DNA from 4 places in the Scandinavium sp. UTDF21-P1B genome. Region 3 is predicted to be linked to each of the others. Evidence: predicted binding sites of a transcription regulator. Region 3 holds the regulator's gene; each other region holds the start of a gene.

Region 1 (3,208 bases), on a different contig from region 3:
GCGCAGGTTGTCTGGGGCGAAAACGAAGCCTTCCTCACGCTGAAAGATGGCAATATGCTGACGGCGAAACTGGTCATCGGCGCGGACGGCGCTAGCTCCTGGCTGCGTAACAAAGCGGATATTCCGCTGACCTCATGGGATTACCGTCACCACGCGCTGGTGGCGACCATTCGCACCGCCGAGCCGCATCAGGCAGTGGCTCGCCAGGCGTTTCACGGCGAGGGTATTCTGGCCTTCCTGCCGCTCAGCGATTCGCACCTGTGCTCCATCGTCTGGTCGCTGTCGCCGGAAGAAGCCGCAAAAATGCAGCAGGCCGACGAAGCCACGTTTAATCAGGCGCTGAACGTGGCATTTGATAATCGCCTTGGGCTTTGCGAAGTGGAAAGCGAACGTCAGGTCTTTCCGCTGACCGGGCGCTATGCGCGCCAGTTTGCCGCTCACCGTCTGGCGCTGGTTGGCGATGCAGCTCATACCATTCATCCGCTGGCCGGGCAGGGCGTTAACCTGGGCTTTATGGATGCCGCGGAGCTCATTGATGAGATCCGTCGCCTGCATGCGCAGGGGAAAGATTTCGGCCAGCACTTCTACCTGCGCCGCTATGAGCGCAGCCGCAAGCACAGCGCCGCGCTGATGCTCGCCGGCATGCAGGGCTTCCGTGAGCTGTTTGCAGGTGCTAATCCTGCCAAAAAGCTGCTGCGTGATATCGGTCTCAAGCTTGCCGATACGCTGCCGGGCGTCAAGCCGCAGCTGATCCGTCAGGCGATGGGTCTCAACGATCTTCCTGACTGGTTACGTTAAGCCGGTCACACTTCTCAACCCGGCCACAGGGCCGGGTCTCCTCACCTCATTTGAAATAATCTAATTTCACGTCCTATTTCGCATTAGTTTTATTCATGTCATGAAAATGCGACTACGGAAAATCAGCCCAATTTTCCGCAGTAAATATCACCTTGTACCAAACCATATGGCTAAATGTTAATTTTATGTGGCATTAGTCGCAGAAAAGCAGTCGATCGTTCTGTTATGTTTTCGGCTCTTTTTGGTCATAAGCTAATCTGATGGATGGCTTTCCCTTATGGTTTACCGCGGTTTTCAGTGGTAACGTCAGGCAAAAGAGAACGTTTGCGTCGATGCCTGGATGGGCGTCGATGTCCGGCTTCGTGGCCGCGTTGGCGTCCACAAAGCTGCAACTGCCCCGCTTATTCGATGAGGACAAGATGGCTCAACAGACGCCTTTGTATGAACAACACACGCTGTGTGGCGCGCGCATGGTGGACTTCCACGGCTGGATGATGCCGCTGCACTATGGCTCGCAGATTGATGAGCACCATGCAGTGCGCACCGGCGCCGGCATGTTTGATGTTTCTCACATGACGATTGTCGATCTGCACGGCAGCCGTACCCGCGAGCTCCTGCGCTATCTGCTGGCAAACGACGTAGCCAAACTTACCCAGCCTGGCAAAGCGCTCTACACCGGCATGCTCAATGCCTCCGCCGGGGTTATCGACGATTTGATCGTTTACTTCCTCACTGAAGACTATTTCCGCCTCGTGGTGAACTCTGCTACCCGCGAAAAAGACCTCGCCTGGATCACCCAGCACGCTGAGCCGTACGGTGTGGAAATCACCGTGCGTGATGACCTGGCGCTGATTGCCGTTCAGGGGCCGGACGCGCAGGCGAAAGCCGCCAGCCTGTTCAGCGATGAGCAGCGTAAAGCGGTGGAAGGCATGAAGCCGTTCTTTGGCGTACAGGCAGGGGATCTGTTTGTCGCGACAACGGGCTACACCGGTGAAGCTGGTTATGAAATTGCGCTGCCCAATGAAAAAGCGGCTGAGTTCTGGCATGCGCTGGTGGAAACCGGCGTCAAGCCTTGTGGTCTGGGCGCGCGCGATACGCTGCGTCTGGAAGCTGGCATGAACCTTTACGGGCAGGAGATGGACGAAGGCATTTCTCCGCTGGCGGCCAACATGGGCTGGACCATCGCCTGGGAACCGGAGGCCCGTGATTTTATCGGCCGCGAGGCGCTGGAGTCGCAACGCGAGCACGGCACCGAAAAACTGGTGGGCCTGGTGATGACCGAGAAAGGCGTGCTGCGCGGCGAGCTGCCGGTACGTTTTACGGATGCTCAGGGCAACCAGCATGAAGGCATTATCACCAGCGGCACCTTCTCTCCAACGCTCGGCTACAGCATTGCGCTGGCCCGCGTGGCTGCGGACATTGGTGAAACCGCCGTGGTGCAAATTCGCAACCGTGAAATGCCGGTCAAAGTGACCAAACCTGTTTTTGTACGCAACGGTAAAGCCGTTGTGTAATCGATTATTTTTTTCTGGAGAAATGTGAATGAGCAATGTACCTGCCGAACTGAAATACAGCAAAGAACACGAATGGCTGCGTAAAGAGGCCGATGGCTCTTACACCGTGGGCATTACCGAGCACGCACAGGAGCTGCTCGGCGACATGGTGTTTGTCGATCTGCCGGAAGTGGGTAAAACCGTTTCCGCAGGCGATGACTGCGCCGTGGCGGAATCCGTAAAAGCGGCGTCCGATATCTATGCCCCAATCAGCGGCGAAATCGTGGCCGTCAACGACGAGCTGAGCGATTCTCCTGAGCTGGTCAACAGCGAGCCGTATGCCGCAGGCTGGATCTTCAAAATCAAAGCCAGCGACGAAGGCGAAGTGGCTGCTTTGCTGGACGCCTCGGCGTACGAAGCGCTGTTAGAAGACGAGTAAAACTGTGCCGGATGGCACTGCGTTTATCCGGCCTACGGTAGCCGGGAATGCGTCAGCGTCACCAGACTTTGTAGGCCCGGTTTGTATGTAGGCCCGGTAAGCGCCAGCGCCGCCGGGCAGTTCATTTCAGAATCACCGATTCACCGCACGTTCCAGGAACCTTCGCTCATGACACAGACGTTAAGCCAGCTTGAAAATCGCGGCGCTTTTATCGAACGCCATATCGGCCCGGATGCGGCTCAGCAGCAGGAGATGCTGAACACCGTCGGCGCAGAATCATTAGACGCGCTGACCGGGCAGATCGTGCCGCAGGACATTCAGCTGGCGACGCCGCCGCAGGTCGGTGACGCCACCACAGAATTCGCGGCTCTTGCCGAGCTGAAAGCTATCGCCAGCCGCAACAAGCGCTTTAAGTCTTACATCGGCATGGGCTATACCGCTGTACAGCTGCCGCCGGTTATTCTGCGCAACATGCTGG
Region 2 (3,208 bases), on a different contig from region 3:
CGATTTTGGCTCCTCGCGTTCGTTTCTGCTGCTGGTCGCCCGCATCGCCATTGTCGCGCTGTTTATTATTTTCGGTTATCCGAAGCTGATGGGGTTTAACGGTACGGTGCAGTATATGGCGGCAAGCGGCGCGCCTGTGCCAACGCTCTCGGCCATCATTGCGGTGATTATGGAAGTGCCCGCCGCCATCCTTATCGTCATCGGCTTCTTTACCCGCCCGCTGGCGGTGCTTTTCATTTTCTACACGCTGGGAACGGCGATGATTGGTCACCATTACTGGGATATGAGCGGGGATGCGGTGGTGCCAAACATGATTAACTTCTACAAAAACGTCAGCATTGCCGGGGCGTTTTTGCTGCTGGCGATTACCGGGCCGGGAGCGATTTCAGTCGATCGGCGGTAAGCGTGCCGGGTGGCACAGCCGCCATCAGGCATTAAAAAAGGCCGCATAAGCGGCCTTTTTTTAAGGGTGCAGATAATTATGCGTAAACCGGGAAACGGGCACAGATATCCAGCACTTTACCTTTGATGCGCTCAATGTTGGCTTCATCATTGATGTTGTCCAGCACGTCGCACATCCAGCCCGCCAGCTCTTTCGCTTCGGCTTCTTTGAAACCGCGACGGGTAATCGCCGGAGAACCGATACGGATGCCGGAGGTCACGAACGGGCTCTTCGGATCGTTCGGTACGCTGTTTTTGTTAACGGTAATGTTGGCGCGGCCCAGCGCGGCGTCGGCTTCTTTACCGGTCAGGTTTTTGTCGACCAGATCCAGCAGGAACAGGTGGTTTTCAGTGCCGCCGGACACCACTTTGTAGCCGCGGTTCAGGAACACTTCCACCATCGCTTTCGCATTCTTAGCGACCTGCTGCTGGTAAACCTTAAATTCAGGCTCCATGGCTTCCTTCAGCGCCACGGCTTTCGCTGCGATAACGTGCATCAGCGGGCCGCCCTGCGCGCTTGGGAAGACAGCGGAGTTCAGCTTCTTATACAGCTCTTCGTCACCGCCTTTCGCCAGGATCAGGCCACCGCGTGGACCTGCCAGGGTTTTGTGAGTGGTGGTGGTCACAACGTGAGCGTGTGGAACCGGGTTCGGGTAAACGCCTGCGGCAATCAGACCCGCAACGTGCGCCATGTCGACAAACAGGTACGCGCCGATGCTGTCTGCGATTTCACGCATTTTGGCCCAATCAACCACGCCTGAGTAGGCAGAGAAGCCACCGATGATCATCTTCGGCTTATGCTCTTTGGCCTGCTTCGCCATGTCTTCGTAGTCAATTTTGCCAGACTCATCGATGCCGTAAGGGATGATGTTGTACAGCTTGCCGGAGAAGTTGACCGGGGAGCCGTGAGTCAGGTGACCGCCCTGCGCCAGGTTCATGCCCAGCACGGTGTCGCCCGGCTGCAGCAGTGCGGTGTAGACCGCGAAGTTCGCCTGGGAACCAGAGTGCGGCTGCACGTTAGCGTAATCGGCGCCAAACAGTTCTTTAGCACGATCGATAGCCAGCTGCTCAACCACGTCAACGTATTCGCAGCCGCCGTAATAGCGTTTGCCCGGGTAGCCTTCAGCGTACTTGTTGGTTAACTGAGAACCCTGAGCCTGCATCACGCGCGGGCTGGTGTAGTTTTCGGAGGCGATCAGTTCGATGTGCTCTTCCTGACGGACTTTTTCCTGCTCCATAGCCTGCCACAGTTCGGCATCATAATCGGCAATGTTCATTTCACGCTTTAACATTCGCATCTCCTGACTCAGCTAACAGTAGTTTTACCGCTAAAAAAGGGGGCCCTTTCGGACAACGGCGGACAGTATAACTGATAAGTTCTGCGATAACAGGTCTTGACAAACGTTTTTACGCAAACGATTACCTCGGCGTCACACAAGGGTTTGAGCAATAAAGATTCCGCCCGGGTAAAGCGATTTCTTTTCAGGTTTGTGATGCAAATTTTTCAGCTTGTACAGAATCCTTTACAAGTAAGGGGCTTTCTCATAACATGCATTTAAAATGCATCATATCTAATCATGACAAAGAAACCGAAAAAGGACAGTCCCATGCTAGACGCGCAAACCATCGCTACGGTGAAAGCCACCATTCCCCTGCTGGTTGAAACCGGCCCAAAACTCACCGCCCACTTTTACGACCGCATGTTTGCTCATAATCCTGAGTTAAAAGAGATCTTCAATATGAGCAACCAGCGCAACGGCGACCAGCGTGAAGCGCTGTTCAACGCCATTGCGGCCTATGCCAGTAATATCGAGAACCTTGCCGCCCTGCTGCCTGCGGTAGAGAAGATCGCCCAGAAGCACACCAGCTTCCAGATTAAGCCTGAGCAGTACGCCATCGTGGGCGGCCATTTGCTGGCAACGCTCGATGAAATGTTCAGCCCGGGCCAGGAAGTCCTCGACGCGTGGGGCAAAGCCTATGGCGTGCTGGCGGACGTGTTCATTAAGCGCGAAGGGGAAATCTATCAGCAGAACGCCGCTAAAACCGGCGGCTGGGAAGGCACCCGCGCGTTCCGCATCGTGAGCAAAGCGCCGCAAAGCAAGCTTATCACCGCCTTTGAATTCGTCCCGGCAGACGACGGCGAGGTGGCCGACTATCAGCCAGGTCAGTATCTCGGCGTGTGGCTAAAGCCGGAAGGCTTCCCTCATCAGGAAATTCGCCAGTATTCGCTGACCCGTCAGCCAAACGGCAAAAGCTATCGCATCGCCGTGAAGCGCGAAACCGGCGGTCAGGTCTCCGAATGGCTGCATGATGAGGCCAGCGTGGGCGACACCGTGCACCTCGCCGCCCCGGCGGGCGATTTCTTTATGTCCGTCGAAGCAAATACCCCGGTGACGCTGATCTCCGCAGGCGTCGGCCAGACGCCAATGCTAGCAATGCTCGACACGCTGGCAAACTGTGCGCACCCGGCGCAGGTGAACTGGTTCCACGCCGCGGAAAATGGCGCGGTGCACGCCTTTGCTGATGAAGTGAAGGCGCTGGGCGCAAAACTGCCACGCTTTGCTTCCCATGTCTGGTACAACGCGCCGCAGGAACAGGACGCTTACGACAGCGCGGGCCTGATGGATTTAAGCGCGTTGGAAGGCCAGTTCAGCGATCCGGCAATGCAGTTTTATCTCTGTGGTCCGGTCGGCTTTATGCAGTTCGCCGCAAAACAGCTCGTGGCGCTCGGCATCAACGCCGACAATATTCACTACGAATGCTTCGG
Region 3 (3,208 bases):
CATTCTGAATCGCGGCAAAAGCGGGCAGATACATGTCGGTTGCCAAAAAACCGAGCACGCTTAAGCCCCCCAGCCAGCATAAAAATCCTTTCCCAGGTTGCATCATCTTTCTCTTTCTCATTGCAGGTGTACCAGGCTGCTGAGTGTAGGGAGTGCAACTTCGCTTGTGAAACGCTAATATTTGTCTGGTGAATTCAAAATTTTTGCAGGCAGAAAATGTGGTCTGAATATTCCCTTGAAGTGGTGGATGCGGTCGCCCGCAACGGAAGCTTTAGCGCGGCAGCGCAGGAGCTGCACCGCGTGCCTTCAGCGGTAAGCTACACCGTGCGTCAGCTCGAAGAATGGCTGGCAGTGCCGCTGTTTGAACGACGTCATCGCGACGTGGAGCTCACCCCCGCTGGCGTCTGGTTTTTGAAGGAAGGGCGGTCTGTTATCAAAAAAATGCAGATCACCCGTCAGCAGTGCCAACAGATCGCTAACGGATGGCGTGGCAATCTGGCCATTGCCGTGGATAACATCGTGCGCCCGGAGCGTACCCGGCAGCTGATTGTCGATTTCTACCGTCATTTCCAGGACGTGGAGCTGTGCGTTTTCCAGGAAGTGTTCAACGGCGTCTGGGATGCACTGTCGGACGGGCGAGTTGAGCTGGCGATCGGGGCAACGCAGGCGATTCCGGTCGGTGGACGCTATGCGTTTCGCGATATGGGCATGCTGAGCTGGAGCTGCGTGGTGTCGAATCAACATCCTCTGGCTCAAATGCCGGGACCGCTGAGCGACGAGGTGTTGCGCAACTGGCCTTCTCTGGTGCGCGAGGATACCTCCCGCTCTTTGCCTAAGCGCATCACCTGGCTGCTGGATAATCAGAAGCGTATCGTGGTGCCGGACTGGGAATCTTCTGCAACGTGCCTTTCGGCAGGGCTGTGCGCCGGAATGGTGCCAACGCATTTTGCACGGCCTTACATCGATAGCGGCGAGTGGGTGGCATTGGATCTTGAGAACCCGTTCCCGGATGCGGCATGCTGCCTGACGTGGCAGCAAAATGATATGTCCCCGGCCCTGAGCTGGCTGCTGGAGTATCTTGGGGACAGCGAAACGCTAAATAAAGAGTGGCTGCAGGAGCCGGATTGACCGGCTCCGCACAGAGATTAGCGGCGGTAATCGCGGAACGGGCCGTCTGCCACTGAACGGCGCTCGATCAGGCGTGGGTGGACCTCAATGGACTGTGACTCTTCGCGCTTGTTGACGATTCGGTCCAGCAGCATATCGAAGGCGGCTTCCCCAAGGGAATCCTTTGGCTGATGGATGGTGGTCAGCGCTGGGGTGAAGAAGCGAGCGTTGCGCACGTTGTCATATCCGATCACCGAAATATCCTGAGGCACGCGAAGGCCGTGTTCATCGGCGGCACAGAGTGCGCCCATCGCCATGATGTCACCGCCACAGAAGACCGCGGTAGGGCGTGGCTGTTGCGCAATCATCTGCTGCATGGCGCGGTAGCCGGATTCCGGTTCAAAGTCGCCCTGAACGATCCAGTTTTCCGGCACGGTAATTTGCGCTTCTTCCATGGCTTTCATGAATCCGGCCAGACGGCCAGCGCCGGTGTTGCGCTCCATTGGGCCTGGGATCACGCCGATATCGCGGTGGCCGCGTTCGACCAGGTAGCGCCCGGCAAGATAGCCGCCCTGGAAAGCGTTATCGATCACCGAGTCGGTGAAGTCGGCTTTGGCTTCACCCCAGTCCATCACGACCATCGGAATATGGCGATACTCTTCCAGCATGTCGAGTACCGGCTGCGGATATTCAGAACACATCACCAACAGGCCATCGACGCGCTTTTGCGCCATCATAGAGAGATAAGCACGCTGTTTTTCCAGGTTGTTCCAGGCGTTGCCAAGAATCAGGGTATAACCCTTTTCGAAACAGTTTTTTTCAACGGCTTCAATGATTTCCGCAAAATAAGCCGCTTCACTGCTGGTGGCCAGCAGGCCAATAGTTTTGGTGTGATTGACCTTCAGGCTGCGCGCTACGGCACTTGGGGAGTAGTGCAGCTCTTTGATTGCCGCCCACACGGCGTTGCGTGTTTCTTCTGCGACAAAACGCGTCTTGTTAATAACATGTGACACGGTTGTAGTGGAAACGTTTGCGCGCTTCGCTACATCTTTAATTGTTGCCATTCGTTCTCACTCCAGACCCTTTCCTTACGCCTGATGACCGGCACGTAAACGTTTGCCTTTACACACCCTTAACACAATTCATTTGAATTGCGGTACGCCGGGATACGACACAGGACGACAGGAGGGGGTCAATGGCTGGTACGCTTTTAAATTAGCGTGGAATTTTGTCTGATTCTGAGGCAAAGGGGAAGAGAAAAATCGCTATGGCTCTAAAACCTGGAAGATTTTCAGCCTGAAGTGTGCAAAAATGAGCAGGCTCACTTTTGTTGTGGGGATAAAAAGGAGAATAATTGATGAGTACCGACCTGAAGCTCTCTCTGATGACCACTGTGATCGCTCTGGCACTCATTGTCGCCGCCGGGCTGACTGCGGTGTTACACTGATTTATCCGGAGGGAGAGTCCTCTTCCTCCATCACCACCCCCGTCTGATTGTTACCAAATTAGCAAAAATCTTTTGCCATTTTGTTTACTTCTGTTTTTTTGTGATTGATGTCATGCTTTTGACTTCTGTTGTCGTGCCCTTTACTGGAAAGGGTTAACCGGAGTCGTAACATGAAAATCAATTTTCCACTGCTGGCGTTGGCAATCGGCGCATTTGCTATCGGCACTACCGAGTTCTCGCCCATGGGGCTATTGCCCGTTATCGCTAAAGGCGTGGATGTTTCGATTCCCGTAGCAGGCATGCTGATCAGCGCTTACGCAATCGGTGTGATGGTTGGCGCGCCGTTAATGACTCTGCTGCTGTCACATCGCGCTCGCCGCAATGCGCTTATCTTTCTGATGGCGATTTTTACGCTCGGCAACGTGCTGTCGGCTATTGCACCGGACTACACCACATTATTGCTCTCTCGCATCATCACCAGCCTTAACCACGGTGCTTTCTTTGGTCTGGGATCTGTTGTGGCCGCGAGCGTGGTGCCCAAACACAAGCAGGCGAGCGCGGTGGCAACCATGTTTATGGGGCTGACGATTGCCAATATCGGCGGTGTACCGGCAGCGACCTGGCTGGGTGAAACCATCGGCTGGCGTATGTCAT
Region 4 (3,208 bases), on a different contig from region 3:
AACTGCACGCCTCCGGCCTTCATTTTCTCCAGCGCCTGCTGGTTGTAGGCATTCCACAGCTGACGCTGCTCCATCTGTGCCTCACGGGCCAGGGTAAGGATTTTTTGCTGCTGGTCGGCGCTGAGCTTGTCCCACTTCACTTTTGAATAGAGCAACATTTCCGGGGTGATGAAGTGGCCGCTGAGAGTGTAGTTTTTAGCAACCGGCATGTAGTTGTGTGCGATGAAGGTCGGCGGATTGTTCTCTGCGCCGTCAATCACCCCGGTCTGCATCCCGCTGTATACTTCGCTCACGCCCATCGCCACGGCGTTTGCGCCCATGTCTTTAAGGGTATCAATGGCGACCGGACTCCCCTGCACGCGAATTTTCATCCCTTTCAGATCTTCAGGTTTCGCCACCGGCTGTTTGGTAATGAGGTTACGTGTGCCGGAGTCCATCCAGCCAAGGAACACCAGCTTCGATTTCGGGTTGCTGGTCAGCTTGTCGCCAATCTGTTTGCCGATATCTCCGTCAATAACCTTGTGCATATGATCTTCATCGCGAAAAACGTAGGGCAGAGTAAAGGCTTCAACGTCCGGCAGGATCGCCGCCACGGGAGCCATCGACACGCGGATCATATCAATTGCCCCCATCTGCGCCTGCTCGATCATTTGCTTTTCATCGCCCAGCACACCGCCCGGGAAGACTTTAATGTCCAGTTCGCCGTTGGTCTGCTGTTTGAGCTTTTCCCCCATGTGCTGCACCGCGACAACGTTCGGATAACCTTCCGGGTGAACGTCGGCGGCACGGATGGTTTGTGCGAGAAGAAAAGGGGAAAAAATGAGGGTGGCGGTGGACAGGCAAAGGGCGGCCACAAATGGCCTTACAGTCATTTTCATCGGTCGTCTCCAGGGTATTTAATAAAACGTTGTTTTAATTTTGCGTTTAAAAACTAGCCTGGTGTCAGGAAAACGACGGTGAGACGCCTCACAAAAGCTACAATTGTGAAACGTTGGTTTAATGTTTTGATAACAATATTTCAGAGCGGATCACAATTTCCGCCCTGAGGAATCAATGGCCTTTTCGAATCAAATACTGATAAGGCAGACTTTCGGTTTGCTGAGCAATCAGCTCATGTTCCATAAAGCGGCAGAAGCCGGGGATGTCACGGGTGGTTGCCGGATCGTCGGCGATAATCAGCAGCGTTTCGCCCACGGGCATTGTACGCACGGTTTTACGCACCATCATTACTGGCTCCGGGCAGCGCAGGCCTTGTGCGTCCAGGGTGTGGTCAGCGGCAGAAAAAAGATCGCTCATGGTTCACTCAGTCAGTCAAAAACCGCATTAGTTTACGCGCACTTTTTTGTGGCGCAAGGCAGGTTAACGATTGCGCGAAAATTAGCCGTTGCAAAGCGCAACGAACGCAGTATCATGCGGCGGTTTTCATTGGGTTCCCTCACCCCAACCACTAAAAAGGTCACAATATGACGATGTTTTCTCAGGCCCAGCGCGTAAAAGCGTTGTTCTGGCTTTCGCTTTTTCATCTGCTGGTGATCACGTCCAGCAACTATCTGGTGCAGCTTCCGGTCTCCGTTTTTGGTTTTCACACCACCTGGGGCGCCTTCAGCTTTCCGTTTATTTTCCTCGCCACGGATTTAACCGTGCGTATTTTTGGCGCGCCGCTGGCCCGCTGGATTATTTTTGCGGTGATGGTGCCGGCTTTGCTGATTTCCTATGTCATCTCTTCGCTATTTTATATGGGCGAGTGGCAGGGCTTCGCCGCCCTCGGCAGCTTCAACCTGTTCGTGGCGCGCATCGCCGCCGCCAGCTTTATGGCCTATGCGCTGGGGCAGATCCTTGATGTAGGCGTCTTTAACCGCCTGCGTAAAAGCCGCCACTGGTGGCTTGCACCGACGGCCTCGACGCTGTTTGGCAATATCAGCGATACCGTCGCCTTCTTCTTCATTGCCTTCTGGCGCAGCACGGACCCGTTTATGGCCAGCCACTGGCAGGAAATCGCGCTGGTCGACTACAGCTTCAAGTTGCTCATCAGTATCGTATTCTTCCTGCCGATGTACGGCGTATTGCTGAATATGCTGTTGAAAAGGCTCGCAGATAAATCTGAAATCCCCGCTTTTCAGCACGGGTAAGCGTGCATTTCACGGGTTGTGATAAGATACGTGGATGTGCCGTTAATGGCCGTATATCAAAAGGAAGATGTCAATGCGCAAATTGGTTAAATACGCCGGTATTGGCCTGCTGGTAATGGGTCTTGCGGCCTGTGATAACAGTGACAGCAAAGCCCCTGCCCAGGGAGCATCCGCCGAAAGCAACGCGGCTGCCCAGTCCGTTAAATTACTGGACGGCAAACTCAGTTTCTCTCTGCCGGGTGATATGACCGATCAGAGCGGCAAATTGGGAACTCAGGCCAATAACATGCACGTTTATTCTGACGCCACAGGCCAGAAAGCCGTGATCGTGATTGTGGGCGACAACACCAGTGAAGACTTGGGCGTGCTGGCTTCCCGTCTGGAAGAGCAGCAGCGCGGCCGTGACCCGCAGCTGCAGGTCGTAACCAACAAATCCATCGAGCTGAAGGGTCATACCCTGCAGCAGCTCGACAGCATCATCTCTGCAAAAGGTCAGACCGCGTACTCTTCCGTGGTGCTGGGCAAAGTGGATGACAAACTGCTGACCCTGCAAATCACCCTGCCTGCTGACAATCAGCAAAAAGCGCAGACCCAGGCTGAAGACATTATTAACACCATCGTCATCAACTAAATTAGCCCGCTGACGGACAAGCTCTGGTTTTGCGACCGGGGCTTTTTTTTGCCCCGCTTTCAGACGATTAACCCGCCGCAACGCACTACACTTAATGCCGATAGCTTATTAAGGAAAATACCATGACCACACCTGCCGCGGATAAAGCGGGTTTACACATTCTGTTAAAGCTGGCGTCTCTGGTGATCATTCTTGCCGGGATCCACGCCGCAGCAGACATCATCGTTCAGCTCCTGCTAGCGCTCTTTTTCGCCATTGTTCTCAATCCGCTGGTCACCTGGTTTATTCGCCGCGGCGTAAAGCGGCCGATAGCCATCTCGATCGTGGTGTTTGTGATGCTTTGTGTGCTTACTGCGCTGGTTGGCCTGCTGGCAGCCTCGGGCAATGAATTCGTCGCCATGTTGCCGAAATACAATAAAGAGCTGACCCACAAGCTGCTGGCCTTACA

The links. Region 3 encodes PurR, which represses purine synthesis genes. Its sites were predicted from a motif close to CANGCAAACGTTTGCNTG; they were not measured.
Region 1: the regulator PurR is predicted to act here: its motif matches at 1,112-1,129, upstream of gcvT (glycine cleavage system aminomethyltransferase GcvT).
Region 2: the regulator PurR is predicted to act here: its motif matches at 1,850-1,867, upstream of glyA (serine hydroxymethyltransferase).
Region 4: the regulator PurR is predicted to act here: its motif matches at 1,356-1,373, upstream of tusA (sulfurtransferase TusA).

What each region holds. Positions count from the first base shown of each region.
Region 1 is NZ_JBFLVD010000006.1:8,517-11,724, forward strand. Features, by position in the region: gene ubiI (FAD-dependent 2-octaprenylphenol hydroxylase) at 1-798, shown strand, start outside; gene gcvT (glycine cleavage system aminomethyltransferase GcvT) at 1,218-2,312, shown strand; gene gcvH (glycine cleavage system protein GcvH) at 2,341-2,730, shown strand; gene gcvP (aminomethyl-transferring glycine dehydrogenase) at 2,899-3,208, shown strand, end outside.
Region 2 is NZ_JBFLVD010000013.1:202,405-205,612, forward strand. Features, by position in the region: gene AB1287_RS10565 (DoxX family protein) at 1-403, shown strand, start outside; gene glyA (serine hydroxymethyltransferase) at 480-1,733, opposite strand; gene hmpA (NO-inducible flavohemoprotein) at 2,049-3,208, shown strand, end outside.
Region 3 is NZ_JBFLVD010000010.1:120,385-123,592, forward strand. Features, by position in the region: gene punC (purine nucleoside transporter PunC) at 1-106, opposite strand, end outside; gene punR (DNA-binding transcriptional activator PunR) at 217-1,128, shown strand; gene purR (HTH-type transcriptional repressor PurR) at 1,146-2,171, opposite strand; gene AB1287_RS06230 (YnhF family membrane protein) at 2,465-2,554, shown strand; gene AB1287_RS06235 (MFS transporter) at 2,725-3,208, shown strand, end outside.
Region 4 is NZ_JBFLVD010000018.1:185,694-188,901, forward strand. Features, by position in the region: gene AB1287_RS15995 (TRAP transporter substrate-binding protein) at 1-878, opposite strand, end outside; gene tusA (sulfurtransferase TusA) at 1,051-1,296, opposite strand; gene AB1287_RS16005 (7-cyano-7-deazaguanine/7-aminomethyl-7-deazaguanine transporter) at 1,464-2,129, shown strand; gene AB1287_RS16010 (DcrB family lipoprotein) at 2,203-2,760, shown strand; gene AB1287_RS16015 (AI-2E family transporter) at 2,883-3,208, shown strand, end outside.